DNA from 4 places in the Citrobacter sp. Marseille-Q6884 genome. Region 3 is predicted to be linked to each of the others. Evidence: predicted binding sites of a transcription regulator. Region 3 holds the regulator's gene; each other region holds the start of a gene.
What was found. Region 3 encodes PurR, which represses purine synthesis genes. Its sites were predicted from a motif close to CANGCAAACGTTTGCNTG; they were not measured.
Positions count from the first base shown of each region.

Region 1: gcvT (glycine cleavage system aminomethyltransferase GcvT) is a predicted target of PurR. The motif match lies at 3,926-3,943, and genes of this name have one in related genera.
Region 2: pyrD (quinone-dependent dihydroorotate dehydrogenase) is a predicted target of PurR. The motif match lies at 4,181-4,198, and genes of this name have one in related genera.
Region 4: pyrC (dihydroorotase) is a predicted target of PurR. The motif match lies at 3,789-3,806, and genes of this name have one in related genera.

Region 1 is NZ_CAMDRE010000001.1:325,756-331,148, reverse strand. Features, by position in the region: gene pepP (Xaa-Pro aminopeptidase) at 1-1,113, shown strand, start outside; gene ubiH (2-octaprenyl-6-methoxyphenyl hydroxylase) at 1,110-2,288, shown strand; gene ubiI (FAD-dependent 2-octaprenylphenol hydroxylase) at 2,378-3,580, shown strand; gene gcvT (glycine cleavage system aminomethyltransferase GcvT) at 4,035-5,129, shown strand; gene gcvH (glycine cleavage system protein GcvH) at 5,154-5,393, shown strand, end outside.
Region 2 is NZ_CAMDRE010000002.1:569,103-574,495, forward strand. Features, by position in the region: gene ssuB (aliphatic sulfonates ABC transporter ATP-binding protein) at 1-556, opposite strand, end outside; gene ssuC (aliphatic sulfonate ABC transporter permease SsuC) at 553-1,344, opposite strand; gene ssuD (FMNH2-dependent alkanesulfonate monooxygenase) at 1,355-2,500, opposite strand; gene N7268_RS17695 (sulfonate ABC transporter substrate-binding protein) at 2,500-3,471, opposite strand; gene ssuE (NADPH-dependent FMN reductase) at 3,464-4,039, opposite strand; gene pyrD (quinone-dependent dihydroorotate dehydrogenase) at 4,283-5,293, shown strand.
Region 3 is NZ_CAMDRE010000002.1:1,496,677-1,502,069, forward strand. Features, by position in the region: gene N7268_RS22305 (C40 family peptidase) at 1-661, shown strand, start outside; gene sodB (superoxide dismutase [Fe]) at 788-1,369, shown strand; gene N7268_RS22315 (MFS transporter) at 1,413-2,582, opposite strand; gene cydH (cytochrome bd-I accessory subunit CydH) at 2,760-2,849, opposite strand; gene purR (HTH-type transcriptional repressor PurR) at 3,147-4,172, shown strand; gene punR (DNA-binding transcriptional activator PunR) at 4,178-5,101, opposite strand; gene punC (purine nucleoside transporter PunC) at 5,213-5,393, shown strand, end outside.
Region 4 is NZ_CAMDRE010000002.1:653,325-658,717, reverse strand. Features, by position in the region: gene N7268_RS18155 (Gfo/Idh/MocA family protein) at 1-336, opposite strand, end outside; gene N7268_RS18150 (YceH family protein) at 338-985, opposite strand; gene rimJ (ribosomal protein S5-alanine N-acetyltransferase) at 1,021-1,605, opposite strand; gene mdtH (multidrug efflux MFS transporter MdtH) at 1,865-3,073, shown strand; gene N7268_RS18135 (lipoprotein) at 3,189-3,749, shown strand; gene pyrC (dihydroorotase) at 3,855-4,901, shown strand; gene dinI (DNA damage-inducible protein I) at 4,977-5,222, shown strand.

The DNA of each region.
Region 1 (5,393 bases), on a different contig from region 3:
CACAACCACAGCGTTTTGTTCAATCGGGTTCGTGACCTGACGGCGGAGATCTGGTTTGGTCGTCGTTTGGGTCAGGAAGCCGCCCCGGAAAAACTGGGCGTTGATCGGGCGTTAGCCTACAGTGAAATCAACCAACAACTGCATCAGTTACTTAATGGTCTGGACGTGGTTTATCACGCGCAGGGCGAATATGCATACGCCGATGAAGTCGTTTTCACCGCCCTGGAAAAACTGCGCAAAGGCTCCAGACAAAATCTGAAAGCGCCTGCCGCGATTATCGACTGGCGGCCGATGGTGCATGAGATGCGTCTGTTCAAATCTAAAGAAGAGATTGCTGTGATGCGTCGCGCCGGAGAAATCACCGCGCTGGCACATACCCGTGCGATGGAAAAATGCCGTCCGGGGATGTTCGAATACCAGTTGGAAGGGGAAATTCACCACGAGTTCACGCGTCATGGTGCACGCTACCCCTCCTATAACACCATTGTCGGTAGCGGTGAAAACGGCTGCATCCTGCATTACACCGAAAATGAAAGTGAAATGCGCGATGGCGATTTGGTGCTGATTGATGCGGGCTGCGAGTACAAAGGCTATGCAGGCGACATTACCCGTACCTTCCCGGTCAACGGCAAATTCACGCCTGCACAGCGTGAGATTTATGACATTGTGTTGGAATCGCTGGAAACCAGCCTGCGCCTGTATCGTCCGGGAACGACCATTCAGCAGGTAACTGGTGAGGTGGTCCGTATCATGATTACGGGTCTGGTAAGACTCGGCATTCTGCAGGGTGACGTTGAGCAACTGATTACCGAGAACGCACACCGTCCTTTCTTTATGCATGGCCTTAGCCACTGGCTGGGGCTGGATGTACACGATGTTGGTGCTTACGGGCAGGATCGCTCACGCATCCTCGAACCGGGGATGGTGCTTACCGTCGAACCCGGATTGTACATTGCACCGGATGCCGACGTACCGCCAGCGTATCGCGGCATCGGGATTCGTATTGAAGATGACATTCTCATTACCGAAGAGGGTAATGAAAACCTGACCGCCAGCGTGGTCAAGAAGGCGGATGAGATTGAAGCCTTAATGGCTGCGGCGAGACTGCAATGAGCGTGATTATCGTGGGTGGCGGCATGGTGGGCGCGACGCTGGCGCTGGCCATTTCCCAGCTTAGCCATGGGACGCTGCCAGTGCATCTGATCGAAGCGAGCGAACCTGACTCTGATAGCCATCCTGGGTTTGATGCCAGGGCGATAGCGCTGGCGGCGGGTACATGCCAGCAGCTTGCGCGCATTGGCGTATGGCAGGCGATTGATGATTGCGCTACGGCGATCAAAACGGTACACGTCAGCGATCGTGGGCATGCGGGATTTGTGACGCTTGATGCGCAGGAATACCGCATTCCGGCATTGGGGCAGGTGGTTGAACTTCACGATGTCGGGCTGCGTCTGTTTGCGCTGCTGCGTAAAGCGCCAGGCGTAACGCTGCATTGTCCCGAGCGCGTTGCGAGCGTGTCACGTACTCAGGAGCAGGTTAACGTGACGCTGGAAAATGGCGAGGTGATCACCGGTCGCGTACTGGTTGCCGCTGACGGTACTCGCTCGGCGTTGGCGACCGCATGTGGGGTTGACTGGCAGCAAGAGCCTTACGAACAACTGGCGGTGATTGCCAACGTTGCGACGTCCGTCCCGCATGACGGACGTGCGTTTGAACGCTTCACGTCGTCTGGTCCGCTGGCGATGCTGCCCATGTCTGATGGCCGTTGTTCGCTGGTGTGGTGCCATCCGCTTGAACAGCGCGATGAGATCATGGCCTGGTCAGATGAACAGTTTTGCCGCGAACTGCAAGCCGCATTTGGCTGGCGTCTGGGGCGGATCACGCAAGCCGGTAAACGCAGTGCTTATCCGCTTGCGTTAACCACCGCAGTGAAGGCGATGACGCATCGCACCGTGCTGGTTGGCAATGCGGCACAGACGCTCCATCCTATCGCTGGGCAAGGTTTTAACCTCGGTCTGCGCGATGCGATGAGTCTTGCTGAAACGCTGACGCAGGCGCAAAGCAACGCCGAAGACGTGGGTGATTACACCGTGCTATTGCGCTATCAGCAACGTCGTCAGGCCGATCGTGAGGCGACGATTGGCGTCACGAACATTCTGGTGCATCTGTTTGCTAATCGCTGGGCACCGCTGGTCGTTGGACGTAATGTCGGCCTCATGGCGATGGAATTATTTACCCCGGCACGTGATGTTCTGGCGGAGCGGACCCTGGGTTGGGTTGCGCGATAAATATGGCCTTCCGGCAGGGTTACCCGCAAAAATGCCTGATGGCGCTGTGCATATCGGGCCTACGGATTACAGGTTTTGAGGATTAAACAGTGCAAAGTGTTGATGTAGCAATTGTCGGTGGTGGCATGGTCGGGCTGGCGGTTGCCTGCGGTTTGCAAGGCAGCGGGCTGCGCGTGGCGGTGTTAGAACAGCATGTTCCGCAGCCGCTGGCGACGGATGCGCCGCCTCAGCTTCGTGTGTCGGCCATTAATGCTGCCAGCGAAAAGCTGCTTACCCGCCTCGGCGTGTGGTCTGACATTGTCGCCCGCCGCGCCTGCTGCTATCACGGCATGGAGGTCTGGGATAAAGACAGTTTCGGGCGCATCGAATTTGATGATCAAAGCATGGGGTACAGCCATTTAGGGCATATTGTAGAAAATACGGTCATCCACCACGCCTTGTGGCAAAAGGCGCAGCAGTCGGCAGATATTACGCTGATGGCGCCGGCAGCACTCCAGCAGGTCGCCTGGGGTGAGAATGACGCTTTTCTGACCCTGAAGGATGGCTCAATGCTGACCGCACGTCTGGTGATTGGCGCAGATGGCGCTAATTCCTGGTTGCGCAATAAAGCTGATATTCCGCTGACGTTCTGGGATTATCGCCACCACGCGTTGGTCGCGACGATTCGTACCCAGGAAGCACATGGCGCCGTGGCTCGCCAGGCGTTTCATGGGGAGGGGATTCTGGCATTTCTGCCGCTCAGCGACCCGCATCTGTGTTCTATCGTCTGGTCGCTCTCGCCACAAGACGCTGAGCGTATGCAGCAGGCCAGCGTAGACGAGTTTAACCAAGCGCTGAACATCGCCTTCGATAATCGTCTGGGATTATGCCGCGTTGAGAGCGAACGTCAGGTATTTCCGCTGACAGGGCGCTATGCGCGCCAGTTTGCGGCGCATCGTCTGGCGCTGGTGGGAGATGCGGCGCATACCATCCATCCGCTGGCGGGCCAGGGCGTTAACCTCGGCTTTATGGATGCCGCAGAGCTGATTGACGAGCTTAAGCGCCTGCAGCGTCAGGGGAAAGACATTGGTCAGTACCTCTATTTGCGCCGCTATGAGCGTAGCCGTAAGCACAGTGCGGCGATGATGCTGGCCGGAATGCAGGGGTTCCGCGAACTGTTCGCCGGAGAGAATCCAGCTAAAAAACTGCTGCGTGATATTGGTCTGAAACTGGCCGATACCCTACCAGGTGTTAAACCACAACTCATCCGTCAGGCGATGGGGTTAAACGATCTTCCTGAGTGGTTGCGCTAACCGTCCGAAAGGACAATTTTAAGAGTTTGAGACCCGTCACATTTTCCTCTCCCGGCCTGCGCGCCGGGATGCCAATCTCATTTGAAATAATCTAATTCCACACCTTTTTTCGCATTAGTTATTCTAATATCACTGTTTTTCAATAACGCCATTTTTGACATTTTTTCCACATTTAATGTGGAAATGTGCCGGTTAATTTACTGCCTTATTGTTGTTTGTTCTTCTTATTTGCCAATTGTCTGGTTTTTTATTCTGACGACGATTTCGCCATTTTTAGTCATAAGCTAATGTGATGGTTAATTTTGCCTTATGGTTTAGCGTCTGTTTCGGTGGTAAGTTCAAGGCAAAGAGAACGTTTGCGTCGCGGCCTCCTGGAGCGGCTGCGATGCTGGGTTTCGTGGCGAAGAATTCACCACGAAAGAGTTGATAGCCCCGCTTATTCAACGAGGAAAAGATGGCTCAACAGACTCCTTTGTACGAACAACACACGCTATGTGGCGCGCGCATGGTTGATTTCCATGGCTGGATGATGCCCCTGCATTACGGTTCTCAACTCGACGAGCACCATGCTGTCCGCACCGACGCCGGTATGTTCGATGTGTCGCATATGACCATCGTTGACCTGCGCGGTAGCCGCACCCGGGAGTTCTTGCGTTATCTACTGGCCAACGACGTTGCGAAACTAACGAAAACCGGCAAAGCCCTTTACTCCGGTATGCTCAACGCTTCGGGCGGCGTGATAGATGACCTGATCGTCTACTACTTCACTGAAGATTTCTTCCGCCTCGTTGTAAACTCCGCCACCCGCGAAAAAGACCTCTCCTGGATTACCCAACACGCTGAACCTTATGCCATCGACATCACCGTGCGTGATGACCTGTCGATGATTGCCGTGCAGGGGCCGAATGCGCAGGCGAAAGCCGCCACGCTGTTTAATGACGTGCAGCGTCATGCGGTAGAAGGTATGAAACCTTTCTTCGGCGTGCAGGCCGGTGATCTGTTTATCGCGACCACGGGTTATACCGGCGAAGCGGGTTATGAAATTGCGCTGCCGAACGAAAAGGCCGCGGATTTCTGGCGTGCGCTGGTAGAAGCAGGCGTCAAACCCTGCGGACTGGGCGCGCGCGATACGCTGCGTCTGGAAGCGGGGATGAATCTGTACAGCCAGGAGATGGATGAAGGTATCTCTCCGCTGGCCGCTAATATGGGCTGGACCATTGCGTGGGAACCCGCTGACCGTGACTTCATTGGTCGCGAAGCGTTGGAAGCTCAGCGTGAAAAAGGCCACGAACAACTGGTTGGCCTGGTGATGACGGAGAAAGGTGTCCTGCGTAATGAACTGCCGGTACGTTTCACCGACGCCCAGGGCAACCTGAAGGAAGGCGTTATTACCAGCGGTACGTTCTCCCCGACGTTGGGTTACAGCATCGCGCTGGCCCGTGTTCCGGCGGGTATCGGCGAGACCGCAATCGTGCAGATCCGTAACCGTGAAATGCCGGTAAACGTGACTAAACCTGTTTTTGTGCGTAACGGCAAAGCCGTCGCGTGATTCATCCTTTTTGGAGATTGATTAATGAGCAACGTACCTGCAGAACTGAAATACAGCAAAGAACACGAATGGCTGCGTAAAGAAGCTGACGGTTCCTACACCGTTGGTATCACCGAACATGCTCAGGAGCTGCTGGGCGATATGGTTTTCGTTGACCTGCCGGAAGTCGGCGCCACCGTCAGCGCGGGCGATGACTGCGCCGTTGCAGAATCCGTCAAAGCGGCTTCTGACATCTATGCGCCAGTAGGCGGTGAGATTGTTGCG
Region 2 (5,393 bases), 930 kb from region 3:
CGGTAAATCCGTGCTCTTGCCACAACGAAACAATCAGATCCTGCATGTCCAGGCGCGTTAGGGCATCCAGTGCGCCGAGGGGTTCATCCAGCAGCAGCAGCCCGGGGCGGTGGATTAAGGCGCGCGCCAGCGCCACGCGCTGTTTTTGCCCACCGGAGAGGGCGGCAGGCCACTCGGCCGCCCGGTTTTCCAGCCCAACCGAGGTGAGCGCCTGACCGGCTGCATCACGCCAGTGGCCTTTCAGACCCAGACCCACGTTATCGATCACGGATTTCCACGGCAGCAGACGTGCATCCTGAAACATCATGCGCGTATCGTCCTGCATGTCCGCCAGTGGCGTGGTTCCGGCGAGTATTTCACCGGCTGTCGGGGATTCCAGCCCAGCCAGCAGACGCAATAATGTACTTTTTCCGCCACCGCTGCGACCGACCACGGCGACAAACTGCCCGGCAGGAATATGCAAATCTAACTGATTGAGGACGGTATTTGCGGCGTAGCGCTTGGTTACAGCGCTCAGCAGCAGCGGCGTTCCCTGATTTAAACGAGCGGTTTTCATACTGTCGCCTCCTTCACATGATAAGCGGGATTCCAGCGAAGCCAGATACGTTCCAGTAATTGGGCGCTGACGTCGGCAAGTTTACCGAGCAGGGCATAAAGAATGATGGCGACCACCACCACATCGGTTTGCAAAAATTCACGGGCATTCATGGCCAGGTAACCAATGCCGGCATTGGCAGAAATGGTTTCCGCGACAATCAGCGTGAGCCACATCAGCCCGAGGGCAAAACGTACGCCCACCATAATCGAGGGCAGGGCGCCGGGTAAGATGACATGAATAAAAAGTGAAACACCGGATAAGCCGTAACTGCGCGCCATCTCGACCAGCCCGCGGTCGATATTGCGGATCCCGTGCCAGGTGTTGATGTACATCGGGAACAGGGTGCCCAGCGCGACAAGAAAGATCTTGGCGGATTCATCAATTCCAAACCACAAAATAACCAGCGGGATCAGCGCCAGGTGTGGAACGTTACGCAGCATTTGCACAGAGGTATCCAGCAGACGCTCGCCCCAACGCGATAACCCGCTGATCAGCCCCAGCGCCAGGCCAAGCGATCCGCCGATAGAAAACCCGATCAATGCCCGCCAGGCGCTGATTGTCAGATGCTGCCAAAGCTCGCCGCTAGCTGACAGCGTCCAGAAGGCTTCCACCACACCCTCCGGGGAGGGCAGAATGCGGGTGGAGAGCCAACCCATGGAAGAAGCCAGTTGCCATAGCGCCACCAGTGCGGTCGGTAAAAACCAGGGAGCCAGGCGTAGCAACCCTCTTTCATTTCGTGTCGCCATCATCTGCTCCTTAGCTTTGTGCAACCTTGCGTGGGATAAATGCGTTAGCGACCGCTTCGCCCTGCTGATGAAGGCGCTGTGGCTGCGGAATGTCCGGGATTGCCACATCCAGGTGTGGGAACAACAGCTCTCCGACTTTCCAGGCTTCCTCCAGGTGCGGGTATCCGGATAACACAAAACTGTCGATACCCAATGCCGCATATTCGTTTATGCGCGCCGCAACCGTGGGACCGTCGCCGACCAGTGCCGTGCCTGCGCCGCCGCGTACCAGCCCGACACCAGCCCACAGGTTAGGGCTAATTTCCAGCTTGTCGCGCTTGCCATTGTGCAACGCAGCCATTCGATGCTGACCGACGGAGTCTGTTCTGGAGAATGCGGCCTGCGCTTTCGCAATGGTTTCGTCATCAAGATGCGCGATCAGGCGATCCGCTGCTCGCCACGCCTCTTCGGTGGTTTCGCGTACGATCACATGCAGGCGAATGCCGAAACGGATCTTTCGTCCAAGTGCTGCTGCTTTTGCTCGTACTTGCTCAATTTTCTCTTTCACCTGTTCGGGTGGTTCGCCCCAGGTCAAATAAAGATCAACCTGCTCGGCGGCAAGATCCTGCGCCACATCAGAAGACCCTCCGAAATAGAGCGGGGGATGAGGTTGTTGCACTGGTGGGAAAAAGAGCTGCGCGCCGCGAACGTGAATATGCTTACCGCTGAAATCCACGGTTTCACCTTGCAACAAGCGTCGCCATACGTGGGTAAATTCCGCTGAGGCTTCATAACGTTCAGCGTGATCGAGAAAAACGCCATCACCCGCCAGCTCTTGTGGGTCACTACCCGTTACCAGGTTAAACAGCGCCCGACCATTGGACAACCGGTCAAGCGTGGCGGCCTGACGAGCCGCAACCGTGGGTGAGGTTACGCTCGGACGCAGTGCGACCAGAAATTTTAATCGCTGGGTGACCGGGATCATTGAGGCAGCCACCAGCCAGGCATCTTCACATGAGCGACCGGTCGGGATCAGTACGCCGGTAAAGCCCAGACGATCGGCCGTTTGCGCGATCTGTTGTAGGTAGCTGTGATCGACCGGACGGGAGCCTTGTTCGGTGCCCAGATAGTGCCCGTCACCGTGCGTCGGTAAAAACCAAAACATATTCAGACTCATCATTTTGCTCCTGTCTGCGAGGTGGGTTGCCAGATTCGCTGGCGAATATCGACTTTTTTCGGCACCAGACGGTTGTCATAAAACAGATCGGCGGTTTGTTGCTGCAATGTGGCGACAGTCGCGCTAACGGGCGTAATGGTGGTTGGGGGACGATGATCCAGATAAGAGGCAATGACCGGTTCGGGTAGCCCCATGGTTTTTGCCAGGAGTGTAATGCTCTGTTCGCGTTGGCTGAGGGTTAAGGCATCGGCCTGGCTAAATGTGTCGAGGACACCGAGGACAAACGCCCCATTTTTCTCAGCATAAGGACGCGCAGCGAGATAAAACGAACCCGTCTGTTTGAGGTCGGTACCGTCTTTCAGGACACGGACGTCACCTTGCAATAAGGCAGCGGAGTAGTACGGATCCCAGATGGCCCACGCATCGACATTCCCCTGTTGAAAGGCCGCACGCGCATCGGCGGGGGTCAAATAAGTGGGTTGAATATCGGTAAACTTCAGTCCGGCTTGTTGCAGCGCACGAAGCAGGAGATTGTGCGCGCTGGAGCCTTTCTGGAAGGCGACTTTATGCCCTTTGAGTTCCGCAACAGTGTGAATCGGGCTGTCTTTCGGCACCAAAATCACTTCGGCCTTTGGTTTGGGTGGTTCGACGCCGACGTAGACCAGATCGGCTCCGGCGGCCTGGGCAAAGATCGGTGGAATATCCCCGGTACTGCCCAGATCGATACTGCCGATATTTAAGGCCTCCAGCATTTGCGGCCCGGCCGGAAACTCGACCCATGAGATCGTTGTTTGCGGGTAGCGCTTCTCCAGGAGTTGATGGCTTTTGGCCAGCACCATACTGACGCTCCCTTTCTGATAACCAATGCGCAGCGAATCAGGCGCAACATCTGCGGCCTGAATCTGCGATGAGAGCGACAGCAATCCCGCGAGCGCCAGCCATGGCGTGTGACGTTTGAGCAAATTAAGCATGGGCGGCGCCTCGCAGGGGGTGCAACTGCGGGAGCGGTATGTCGCGACGATGTAACGCCAGCCAGAACGTGTCGAGCGCGTTGTCCAGACGTGACTGCAGGTTCGGCGTAAACTGGGGTTTATGCTGATACTCGATGACCTGCGAATCATCAGCAAAGACGCCGTGTAGAATTTCCTGGGCTTTGAGTGCGCTCAACACCGGTTTTAAGGCGTAATCGACCGCCAGTAAATGTGCTACCGTGCCGCCGGTTGCCAGCGGCAATACCACTTTACCTTCCAGCGCCCGCTCGGGTAACAGGTCGAGCAGCGTTTTCAACGCACCTGAGTAAGCGGCTTTATAGACTGGGGTGGCCACAATCAGTCCGTCTGCCGCCTTTAATTGCTCGATAAACGTTTTCAGCGCCGGGCTGTCAAACCGCGCATAGATCAGATCTTCGGGCTCAAAATTATGAAGATTCCAGTGGTAAACGTCGACATCCTGCCCGTTCAGTTTTTCTCGCGCATATTCCAGTAACGCACTGGAGCGAGAGGGAAAGCGTGGGCTTCCCGCCAGAGTGATAACGCGCATAATTTCCAGACTCTCCTTATAACCAATTGTTCTCTTTTGTTTAACATTGATAACAATTTGTGCAGTCTGGCAGAGAGATTTTGTTTACCGAAATGATTTATACGGCATAGAAAAGCTGAAAATTGCATAAAACGGAGATCGGAAGAAAACGTTTGCTATTTATTGCCGCAGGTCAATTCCCTTTTTGCTCGCGATCGCACATAATACGCCCCCGGTTTGCACACCGGGAATCCAGGAGAGTTCATGTACTACCCCTTCGTTCGTAAAGCCCTTTTTCAGCTCGATCCAGAGCGCGCTCATGAATTGACATTCCAGCAATTACGTCGCATTACGGGCACGCCGCTCGAAGCGCTTGTTCGCCAAAAAGTCCCCGCAAAGCCGGTCAACTGCATGGGGCTGACGTTTAAAAACCCGCTCGGTCTTGCCGCAGGGTTGGATAAGGATGGGGAGTGCATCGATGCACTCGGTGCGATGGGATTTGGCTCGATTGAGATCGGCACTGTAACGCCACGTCCTCAACCGGGTAATGATAAGCCGCGCTTGTTCCGTCTGGTCGATGCGGAAGGTTTGATCAACCGTATGGGGTTCAATAATCTGGGTGTTGATAACCTGGTGGAGAACGTTAAAAAATCCCATTTTGACGGCATCCTCGGGATTAATATTGGTAAGAATAAAGATACCCCGGTAGAGAATGGCAAAGATGACTATCTGATTTGTATGGAAAAAGTCTATGCCTATGCCGGTTATATTGCGATTAATATCTCATCGCCTAATACGCCAGGCTTACGTACGCTGCAATATGGCGAGGCGCTGGATGATCTGCTGACGGCAATTAAAAATAAACAAAACGAACTGCAAGCGATCCACCATAAATATGTTCCGGTGGCGGTAAAGATCGCCCCGGATCTTTCTGTGGAAGAACTGATCCAGGTTGCCGACAGTTTAGTTCGCCATAATATCGATGGCGTGATTGCCACGAACACAACGCTCGATCGTTCCCTGGTTCAGGGAATGAAAAATTGCGATCAAATGGGTGGTCTGAGTGGCCGACCGTTACAATTAAAAAGCACAGAAATTATTCGTATGTTGTCCCACGAGTTAAATGGACAACTGCCTATTATCGGTGTGGGCGGTATCGACTCGGTCATTGCTGCCCGTGAGAAAATAGCGGCGGGTGCTTCACTGGTTCAGATTTATTCCGGATTTATTTTTAAAGGTCCGCCATTGATTAAAGAAATCGTAACCAATATCTGAACTTTGCCTTAATCCGACAGCCAGGGCTTTATTTCTAGCCCTGGTTGTTTTATATTCCTTTACTGTTGCTTATTTAAACATTTTACGCTTTTATTATTAG
Region 3 (5,393 bases):
AAAAACCAATCCAAAAACGGCAAAAAAAACCACCAGCAAAACCAGCAGTAAAATCGCTTCCTCATCCAAAAAACGCACCGCTACTCCGGCAAAGTCTACCAAAACCGCAAATCGACGTGGCAAAGTGGCGACAACGCAAACGGCAGCCGTTACCTGGACAGAGAAATGCACCCCGCGTAAAGGCCATAAACCGCGTTGTGTAAAAGTGAAAACGACAGCGCCGACGGCGCTTGCTGATGTGCATAAAGTGAAAGTTCAAAAAGCGACCAAGACCGCCATGTCTACCCTGATGAACCAGATCGGTAAGCCTTACCGCTGGGGGGGAACGTCGCCAAGAACCGGCTTTGATTGCAGTGGTCTGGTGTACTACGCGTACAAAGATCTGGTGAAATTTCGCATTCCACGTACCGCCAATGAAATGTACCACCTGCGTGACGCTGCGCCTATTGAACGCGGTGAGCTGAAAAACGGCGACCTGGTCTTCTTCCGTACACAGGGACGTGGCACCGCCGATCACGTTGGCGTCTATGTCGGCAATGGTAAATTTATCCAGTCACCGCGCAGTGGTCAGGAAATTCAAATCACCTCGCTGAGCGAAGATTACTGGCAGCGCCATTATGTTGGTGCTCGCCGCGTGATGACACCTAAAACAATTCGCTAAAAACTTACCCTACAGGAGATGCTGTAGGGTAAGTTCTTCTTTTGCATAACCTTTCAATTTGCTACCCTATCCTTACTCACAATGAGGCTATTGTGTGTACTCATATAAATAATAAGGAGAGAAGCAATGTCGTTCGAATTACCTGCATTACCGTATGCCAAAGATGCTCTGGTGCCGCACATTTCTGCTGAAACGCTGGAATACCACTATGGCAAACACCATCAAACCTACGTGACCAATCTGAACAATCTGATTAAAGGCACGGCGTTTGAAGGCAAATCACTGGAAGAGATCGTACGTAGCTCTGAAGGTGGTGTCTTTAATAACGCAGCTCAGGTATGGAACCACACGTTCTACTGGAACTGCCTGGCGCCAAACGCTGGCGGCGAACCGACCGGTAAACTGGCCGAAGCCATTGCAGCATCGTTTGGTAGCTTCGCGGATTTTAAAGCGCAATTCACCGATGCCGCTATCAAGAACTTCGGCTCTGGCTGGACCTGGCTGGTAAAAGGGGCTGATGGCAAACTGGCTATCGTTTCCACCTCTAACGCGGGTACGCCACTGACAACTGATGCGACGCCGCTGATGACCGTTGACGTATGGGAACACGCCTACTACATCGACTATCGCAATGCCCGTCCTGGCTACCTGGAACATTTCTGGGCGCTGGTTAACTGGGAATTTGTTGCGAAGAACTTCGCTGCGTAAATATGACAACGCAGAAGGGACTCCCTTCTGCGTTTTAGCGTGATTAGCTTGCGGCAGTACAGACTTCTTCGGGTTGTCTTCTCGCCGAAATAAAGACCAGCAATAAAGCCAGCCCTGCCACAATCGCCCCCATCACCGGAACAAAACTGTAGCCTAAGCCGCCAGAAATCACCGCACCGCCCGCGGCCGCACCCAGCGCATTCCCCAGATTAAATGCGCCAATATTGACTGATGAAGAGAGCCCTGGCGCTTCACTGGCAACGCGCATTACGCGCATCTGCAACGGCGGAACGACGGCAAACGTGGCCGCGCCCCACACCACCATACTGATGGCAGCGCCCAACTCGTTACGCGCCAGAAACGGAATCGCCAGCATAATAACCATCAGCAACAGCAAAAATCCTTTCAGCGTGCCATTCACCGAACGGTCCGCCAGTCGCCCACCCAGATAGTTACCGATGGAAAACCCGACGCCTATCAGCACCAGCATGCCGGTCACAAAGGCGGGGGTTGCATGGGTGATACTGTGCAACACCGGCGAAATGTAGGTATAGAGGGTGAACATCGCGCCGGCCCCCAGTACGGTGGTGAGAAGCGCGGATAACACTTGCGGGCGCAGTAATACGGCAAGTTCTTTGCGCACATCGGGCCGCTCTCCCGCCCCGCCTTTGGGGAGTGAGAAGAACAGACTGACCATCGCGATAACACCCAGACCGGCTGTCGCCATAAACGACATACGCCAGCCGATAGTTTCACCGAGCCAGGTCGCGGCAGGAACGCCGCCAATATTGGCAATGGTTAATCCCATAAACATGGTCGCGACTGCGCTGGCCTGCTTGTGCTTTGGCACAACACTTGCCGCCACAACGGAACCGAGCCCAAAAAACGCCCCATGGTTAAGACTGGTCAAGATACGCGACAACATAAGCGTGGTGTAGTCCGGCGATATTGCCGAAAGCACATTGCCCAGCGTAAAAATCGCCATCAGAAAAATGAGCGCATTGCGACGCGCACGATGCGAAAGCAGTAATGTCATCAGCGGCGCGCCAATCATCACCCCCACCGCGTAGGCGCTAATTAGCATCCCCGCCGCAGGAATGGAGACATCCACGCCCCTGGCGATGACGGGCAATAATCCCATAGGGGAAAATTCAGTCGTGCCAATACCAAACGCACCAATTGCCAGCGCCAATAAGGGATAATTTATTTTCATACATCGACTCCATAACGTCGAGCCGTGGCACGACACCCGATAAGAGTGCAAAAGCATGACATTGATCGCAAAAATAATAAAGTTAACAAAACTGCAAAAGACTTTTGCTTATTCGCAAACAATAGGAGGGAAAGACAAACAGGTGGGATGAGGGAGAGCGTTCTCCCTCGGGATAAATCAATGCAGTGCCGCGGTCAAACCACCCGCTACAATCAGACCCAGAACAATAATGGTGGTGACTAACGAAAATTTCAGATCGGTGCTCATCAAGTTTTCTCCTTTTTATTCCCACACAAAAAGTGATATTGCGCATTTTTGCACACTTGAACGCAAAAATCTCTCACGATTTATATTGATAACTGCTTTTAACTCTTCCCCTTTTCGTTAAGATCAGACAAAATTCGACGCTTACTTGATTAGCGTACCGGCCATTGACCCCTTTCTGACGTTCCGTGTCGTTTTCCCGGCGTGCCGCAACCCTGACGTTGTGGTCAGGGTGTTTAAAGGCAAACGTTTACCTGGAGTATTCTCAGGAGCTTAGGATATGGTCTGGAGTGAGATGTAATGGCAACAATTAAAGATGTAGCGAAGCGAGCAAACGTTTCCACTACAACCGTATCACACGTAATTAACAAGACGCGTTTTGTCGCGGAAGAAACCCGTAATGCTGTCTGGGCGGCGATTAAAGAGCTGCACTACTCCCCCAGCGCAGTAGCGCGCAGCCTGAAGGTGAATCACACCAAATCGATCGGCTTGCTGGCGACCAGTAGTGAAGCGGCCTACTTCGCTGAAATTATCGAAGCCGTCGAAAAAAATTGCTTCCAGAAAGGCTATACGCTGATTCTGGGCAACGCATGGAATAGCCTCGAAAAACAGCAGGCATATCTCTCCATGATGGCGCAAAAGCGCGTGGATGGCCTGCTGGTCATGTGCTCTGAGTACCCGGAGTCCCTGCTTTCCATGCTCGAAGAGTATCGCCATATTCCTATGGTCGTTATGGACTGGGGCGAGGCCAAAGCCGATTTTACCGATACCGTCATTGATAACGCCTTCGAAGGTGGTTATATGGCAGGTCGGTACCTGATTGAGCGCGGCCACCGTGAGATTGGCGTGATCCCTGGCCCGATGGAGCGCAACACCGGCGCGGGTCGTCTGGCTGGCTTTATGAAAGCCATGGAAGAAGCGCTGATTAAAGTGCCGGAAAACTGGATTGTCCAGGGCGATTTCGAGCCTGAATCAGGTTACCGCGCGATGCAGCAAATCCTCTCTCAGTCCCACCGTCCGACAGCGGTCTTTTGTGGCGGGGATATTATGGCCATGGGCGCGCTTTGCGCCGCTGACGAGATGGGTTTACGCGTTCCGCAGGATGTGTCGTTGATCGGTTACGATAACGTGCGCAACGCGCGCTTCTTCACGCCAGCATTGACCACCATTCATCAGCCAAAAGATTCACTCGGCGAAACGGCCTTTAACATGCTGTTAGACCGTATCGTGAATAAGCGCGAAGAGTCGCAGTCCATCGAGGTGCACCCGCGCCTGGTTGAACGTCGCTCCGTTGCTGACGGTCCGTTCCGCGATTATCGTCGTTAAGCGTACTATGCGGGAGTCTCTTCAGGCTCCCGCAACCACTCTTTATTCAGCGTTTCGCTATCCCCCAGATAATCCAACAGCCAGCTTAATGCCGGTGACATATCGTTTTGTTGCCAGGTCAGGCAACAGGCGGCATCAGGGAAGGGATTTTCAAGCTGTAACGCAACCCACTTGCCGCTATCGATCCACGGTTTCGCAAAATGCGTCGGCACCATACCCACACACAGCCCCGCCGATAAACAGGTCGCCGAAGATTCCCAGTCAGGCACCACAACGCGCTTTTGGTTATCAAGCAGCCAGGTGATTCGCTTCGGTAATGTGCGGGAGGTGTCTTCGCGCACCAACGACGGCCAGTTGCGCAACGTATCGTCACTGAGCGGTCCGGGAAGCGAGGCCAACGGATGATGACTTGCCACCACACAACTCCAGCTCAGCATTCCCATATCGCGAAACGTGTAACGTTCCCCCACCGGGATCGCCTGCGTGGCGCCGATAGCCAGTTCAACGCGACCATCAGAGAGTGCATCCCAGACGCCGTTAAACACCTCCTGGAACACCAGCAGTTCCACATCATCAAAGTGACGATAAAAATCCACAATCATTTGTCGGGTTCGTTCTGGCCGAACAATATTGTCTACCGCAATCGCCAACTGCCCTCGCCAGCCATTGGCGATTTGTTGACATTGCTGACGTGTGATCTGCATTTTTTTGATAACAGACCGACCCTCTTTTAAAAACCATACACCCGCAGGCGTTAATTCCACATCCCGATGACGTCGTTCGAAAAGCGGCACAGCAAGCCACTCTTCCAGTTGGCGCACGGTATAACTCACCGCGGAGGGTACACGGTGCAACTCCTGCGCAGCCGAACTAAAGCTTCCGTTACGCGCCACAGCATCAACCACTTCAAGTGAATATTCTGACCACATACTCTGCCTACAAAAAATTTGAAACCAGTAAACAAATATTAGCGTTTCACAGCGAGAATTACACTCACTACACTCTGCGGCACTGTATTACTGCTAAAAAGAGAAACAATTATGCAACCTGGAAAAGGGTTTTTAGTCTGGCTGGCCGGTCTTAGCGTGCTCGGCTTTCTGGCAACGGATATGTATTTGCCCGCCTTTGCTGCTATTCAGTCCGATCTGCAAACCCCTGCGTCTGCCGTCAGCGCCAGCCTGAGTCTGTTCTTAGCCGGTTTTGCCGTCGCGCAACTTCTGT
Region 4 (5,393 bases), 840 kb from region 3:
CCGCGCCGCCATCTCCACCAGCAGCTCCGCATCACGCAGGTTTTCCGCCAGCGGTTTATCCACGCAAACGTGCACTCCGGCTTTCAGTAGTTCACTCACTACCGCATAGTGCGTCGCGGTGCTGGAGTGGACAAAAACCGCATCACAGGTTGCCGCCAGGTTTTGGAGCGAATCAACGTACGGCATCCTCCAGGTATCGCAAATACGCTCCGCTTTTTCACGCGAGGGTGACCAGGCACCTTGTAACGTCCACTCCGAAGCCGCACCCAGAACGGGGAGCCAGGCTTTTTGCGCAATACCGCCCAGACCGACAACACCAATACGTAATTTTTTCACATTAGTCTCCCAGGTGCGCCAGGAGTGAATCAAGCCGTTGCTTGAGCTCGGCGACTTCGGTTTCCAGCGCCTCAACGCGGGCCTGCAAATCACCGGAAACCGCCTGAGGCTCATCCGCCGTGGCGATCGTTTCATCGACATCACCGCAGAACAGATGCATATAACGGCTTTCTCGTTTACCCGGCTCACGCGCCAGACGCACCACGTAAGGGCCATCTTCACGGGTTGCCAGTTTTTCCAGCGTCGATTCCACTTCTGCCATGTCGCTAAATTCGTACATCCGGGATGCGCGGCTACGCAGTTCTCCTGGCGTCTGTGCGCCACGCAGCAGCAACGTCGTAATGAGCGCGACTTCCCCGGTGCTGAGTTTGAGGTTACCAAACTCTGAGTTGCAAAAACGCTGCTCATACTTGGTGACGCGATTGCCGAACCCACTGACGGTACGCAGAAAATGGCGTTTCACCAGATTATCGAGCTGATCCTGCACCTCGGATTCCGACAAGTTCATCACCGGCTCACGATTGGTCTTTTGGTTGCAGGCCGTCACTACGCCATTAACAGAGAGCGGATACTGTTCCGGGGTGGTGACCTGCTTTTCCAGCAAACAGCCAATCACTCGCGCTTCGGTGGCGGTTAATTCGTATTTCATCGTCTTCTCCATTTATCAGGCTATACACCTGAAACTTAGCGGCCGGGGGTCCATTCTGATGTCGTTAACGCCGTCAGCACATGATCGCGCCACTGCCCATCAATCAGCAGGTAGTCTTTTGCATACCCTTCTTTTTCAAAGCCAAGTCGCGCCAGTAAATCACCGCTACGTTTATTGTGCGGCATGTAGTTCGCCATAATGCGGTGAATATGCTGTGTACGCTGCATATAGCGAATAGCCGCGGTCAGGGCTTCGTACATCAGCCCCTGCCCTTGCCACTTCTGCGCAATGGAATAACCGAGATAACACGCGTGAAAAGATCCGCGGACCACGTTCGAGAAGTTTGCAACGCCGATGATCTCTTTCTCTTCCGGATCGAGCAGCGCAAAATAGTAGGCCGTACCTTGTTTGTGAAATTCAGAGATCATACTTAGACGCGCCTGCCAGCCAGAAGGATAACAGTGGCTTTCATCGCGAATAGGTTCCCAGGGTTTTAAGAAATGACGATTTTCTGCGTAATAATCTGCCAGACGCCAGGCATCACGCTCATGCACTAAACGCACGACCAGGCGGTCCGTGGTTAAGCGCACTTTTGGCACGTTACTGCGATAGCCAAACATTCTATACCTACTCCTTCCCGTAACGTCTTCAATACGCTATTCGCGATACTATACCTGTGCGAATACACCCTGTGAAAAGAGCAAAACATCATTTTTTGAATTATTCACACATTTTGATGAAAACTCTCTATCAAGACTGGCTTTTGATAAAAAAATATTGTCCCGCCGAGGGTGGGAAAAGGTCAGACAACACCGCAGAATAGGAGATGCTTATCTTTTAAACTCTATTCAGAGTGACGAGTTTTTCCCTGGAGGGGAAATGTCGCAAGTCTCGCAGGCGAGGAACCTGGGTAAATATTTCCTGCTCATCGATAATATGCTGGTCGTGCTGGGTTTCTTCGTCGTTTTCCCACTGATCTCTATCCGTTTCGTAGACCAAATGGGCTGGGCCGCCGTGATGGTCGGCATTGCGCTCGGATTACGCCAATTTATTCAGCAAGGTCTGGGGATCTTTGGCGGCGCCATTGCCGACCGTTTTGGCGCAAAACCGATGATTGTCACCGGCATGCTGATGCGCGCCGCCGGCTTTGCCACGATGGGGATTGCTCACGAACCCTGGCTGTTGTGGTTTTCCTGCTTACTTTCCGGATTGGGCGGTACGTTATTCGATCCTCCCCGCTCGGCGCTGGTAGTCAAATTGATCCGCCCGGAAAAGCGAGGGCGTTTCTTCTCTATCCTGATGATGCAGGACAGCGCGGGTGCCGTTGTGGGCGCGTTGCTCGGCAGCTGGCTGTTGCAGTACGATTTCCGACTGGTCTGCGCCACCGGCGCGGCACTGTTTATTCTGTGCGCGGCGTTTAACGCCTGGCTGCTGCCTGCGTGGAAGCTGTCTACCGTGAAAATTCCGGTACGCGAAGGAATGAGCCACGTGATGCATGACAAACGGTTTGTCACTTACGTACTCACGCTGGCGGGCTATTACATGCTGGCCGTGCAGGTCATGCTGATGCTGCCTATTATGGTTAACGACATCGCCGGTTCACCGTCTGCCGTGAAATGGATGTACGCCATTGAGGCCTGCCTCTCTTTGACGCTCCTCTACCCAATTGCCCGCTGGAGCGAAAAACGTTTTCGTCTGGAACACCGTCTGATGGCCGGTCTGTTCGTGATGTCTCTCAGTATGATGCCTATTGGACTGGTCGGTAATTTGCAGCAACTGTTCACACTCATTTGCACATTCTATATCGGCTCAATCATTGCTGAACCGGCGCGTGAAACGCTCAGTGCCTCACTGGCGAATGCGCGGGCGCGTGGAAGTTACATGGGGTTCAGTCGGCTGGGATTAGCGATTGGCGGCGCAATAGGCTACATCGGCGGTGGCTGGTTGTTCGATATGGGTAAAGCATTGTCGCAGCCTGAACTCCCCTGGATGATGCTCGGTGTGATTGGCTTTATTACTTTCCTGGCGCTGGGTTGGCAGTTCAGCCACAAACGCCCGTCACGCGGAATGCTTGAGCCCGATGCCTGATCGTTAACCCGCCGCGCGGAGACATTTTCAGTTTTTTCTGCTGGTGTCCGGCGTGCTGGTACTCGATGATGCTTTGTGTCACGATTACGCCACGAGCATCATGTTGAGGAACCCCATGAAAAAGTTTTTTTTTGCCGCTGCATTGGTTGTCAGCGGCCTGTTGGTTGGTTGTAATCAACTCACGCAATACACGGTCAGCGAACAAGAGATTAATCAGGCGCTGGCAAAGCATAATAACTTTGCTAAAGACATTGGGTTGCCGGGCGTCGCACAAGCGCATATCGTCCTGAACAATCTCGCCAGCCAAATTGGTCGTGAAGAACCCAATAAAGTTACCCTCACTGGCGATGCAAACCTGGATATGAATTCCCTGTTTGGCAGCCAGAAAGCAACCATGAAGCTGAAGTTAAAAGCCTTGCCGGTCTTTAATAAAGAGAAAGGCGCAATCTATCTGCAAGAGATGGAAGTGGTGGATGCGACAGTGACGCCAGAAAAAATGCAGTCGGTGCTGCAAACGCTAATGCCCTATTTAAACCAGTCGCTGCGTAATTATTTCAACCAGCAACCGGCCTATATCCTGCGCGAAGACAGCAGCAAAGGTGAAGCACTGGCGAAAAAACTGGCGAAAGGTATTGAGGTTAAACCGGGCGAAATCATCATCCCGTTTACCGATTAATATAACAAAGGGCGCTTCCGCGCCCTTTTTTTTCGTGCAAACGAAAACGTTTCCGCTTATCCTTTGTTTCCGGCAAAAAAGACTATCCTCAGCCGGAGCATATTGATGACTGCACCATCCCAGGTTTTAAAGATCCGCCGCCCAGACGACTGGCATCTTCACTTTCGCGATGGCGACATGTTAAAAACTGTCGTGCCCTATACCAGTGAAATTTATGGACGCGCAATCGTCATGCCGAACCTGGCACCGCCCGTGACCACGGTTGATGCGGCTATCGCCTACCGTCAGCGCATTCTTGACGCCGTACCTGCGGGACACACCTTCACCCCGTTAATGACCTGTTATCTGACGGATACGCTGGATCCGAATGAACTGGAGCGCGGATACAACGAAGGTGTCTTTACTGCGGCAAAACTCTATCCGGCAAATGCCACCACCAACTCCACTCACGGTGTGACCTCTATTGAAGCCATCATGCCGGTGTTGGAACGGATGGAAAAAATTGGTATGCCATTACTGGTCCATGGCGAAGTCACGCATGCCGATATCGATATTTTCGATCGTGAAGCACGCTTTATCGAAACCGTCATGGAACCGCTGCGTCAGAGTCTGACCGCGTTGAAAGTGGTGTTTGAACATATCACGACCAAAGATGCTGCCGAGTACGTGCGCGACGGAAATGAACGTCTTGCCGCGACCATTACGCCTCAGCATTTAATGTTTAACCGCAACCATATGCTGGTCGGAGGGATTCGCCCGCATCTGTATTGCCTGCCTATCCTCAAACGTAACGTCCACCAACAGGCGCTGCGTGAACTCGTTGCCAGTGGTTTTAACCGCGTGTTTCTCGGCACCGATTCGGCTCCTCATGCGCGTCATCGCAAAGAGTCCAGTTGTGGCTGTGCGGGATGCTTCAACGCACCAACGGCGCTGGGCAGTTATGCAACGGTGTTCGAGGAGATGAATGCGCTGGAGCATTTTGAAGCGTTCTGCTCGCTTAATGGCCCTCAGTTCTACGGTCTACCGGTAAATGAAAGCTTCATCGAACTGGTTCGACTGGAGCAACAGGTACCAGAAAGCATCGCCCTGGAAAATGACACCTTAGTCCCCTTCCTCGGCGGCGAAACGGTGCGCTGGTCAGTGAAAAGCTAAAAAAAACATAGCCAACTGTTGTCAATTACTGAGTTTAACTGTATAAATAACCAGTATATTCAACAGGGGGCTATTATGCGTATTGAAGTCACTATTGCTAAAACTTCACCTTTGCCTGCTGGTGCGATAGACGCACTGGCAGGTGAACTCTCCCGCCGTATTCACCACCATTTCCCGGATAACGAAGGTGATGTCACCGTCCGTTATGCCGCCGCAAACAATCTGTCGGTCATTGGCGCGACAAAAGAGGACAAAGAACGCATCAGCGAAATCCTGCAGGAAACATGGGAAAGCGCAGATGACTGGTTCATCAATGAATAAAAAATGATATGCAGTGATGTTTGTTTGCCGGGTCGCCCCGGCTTTTTTATCCGCATTTCTCTTTAATCAATCGCATCATCTTGCCGATAAACAGAGTCGTGTTTATTTACGTAGCTGATTATCTTTTAATCACAACCTCAAAATAACTGCACAATATGCCAAAAAAATATG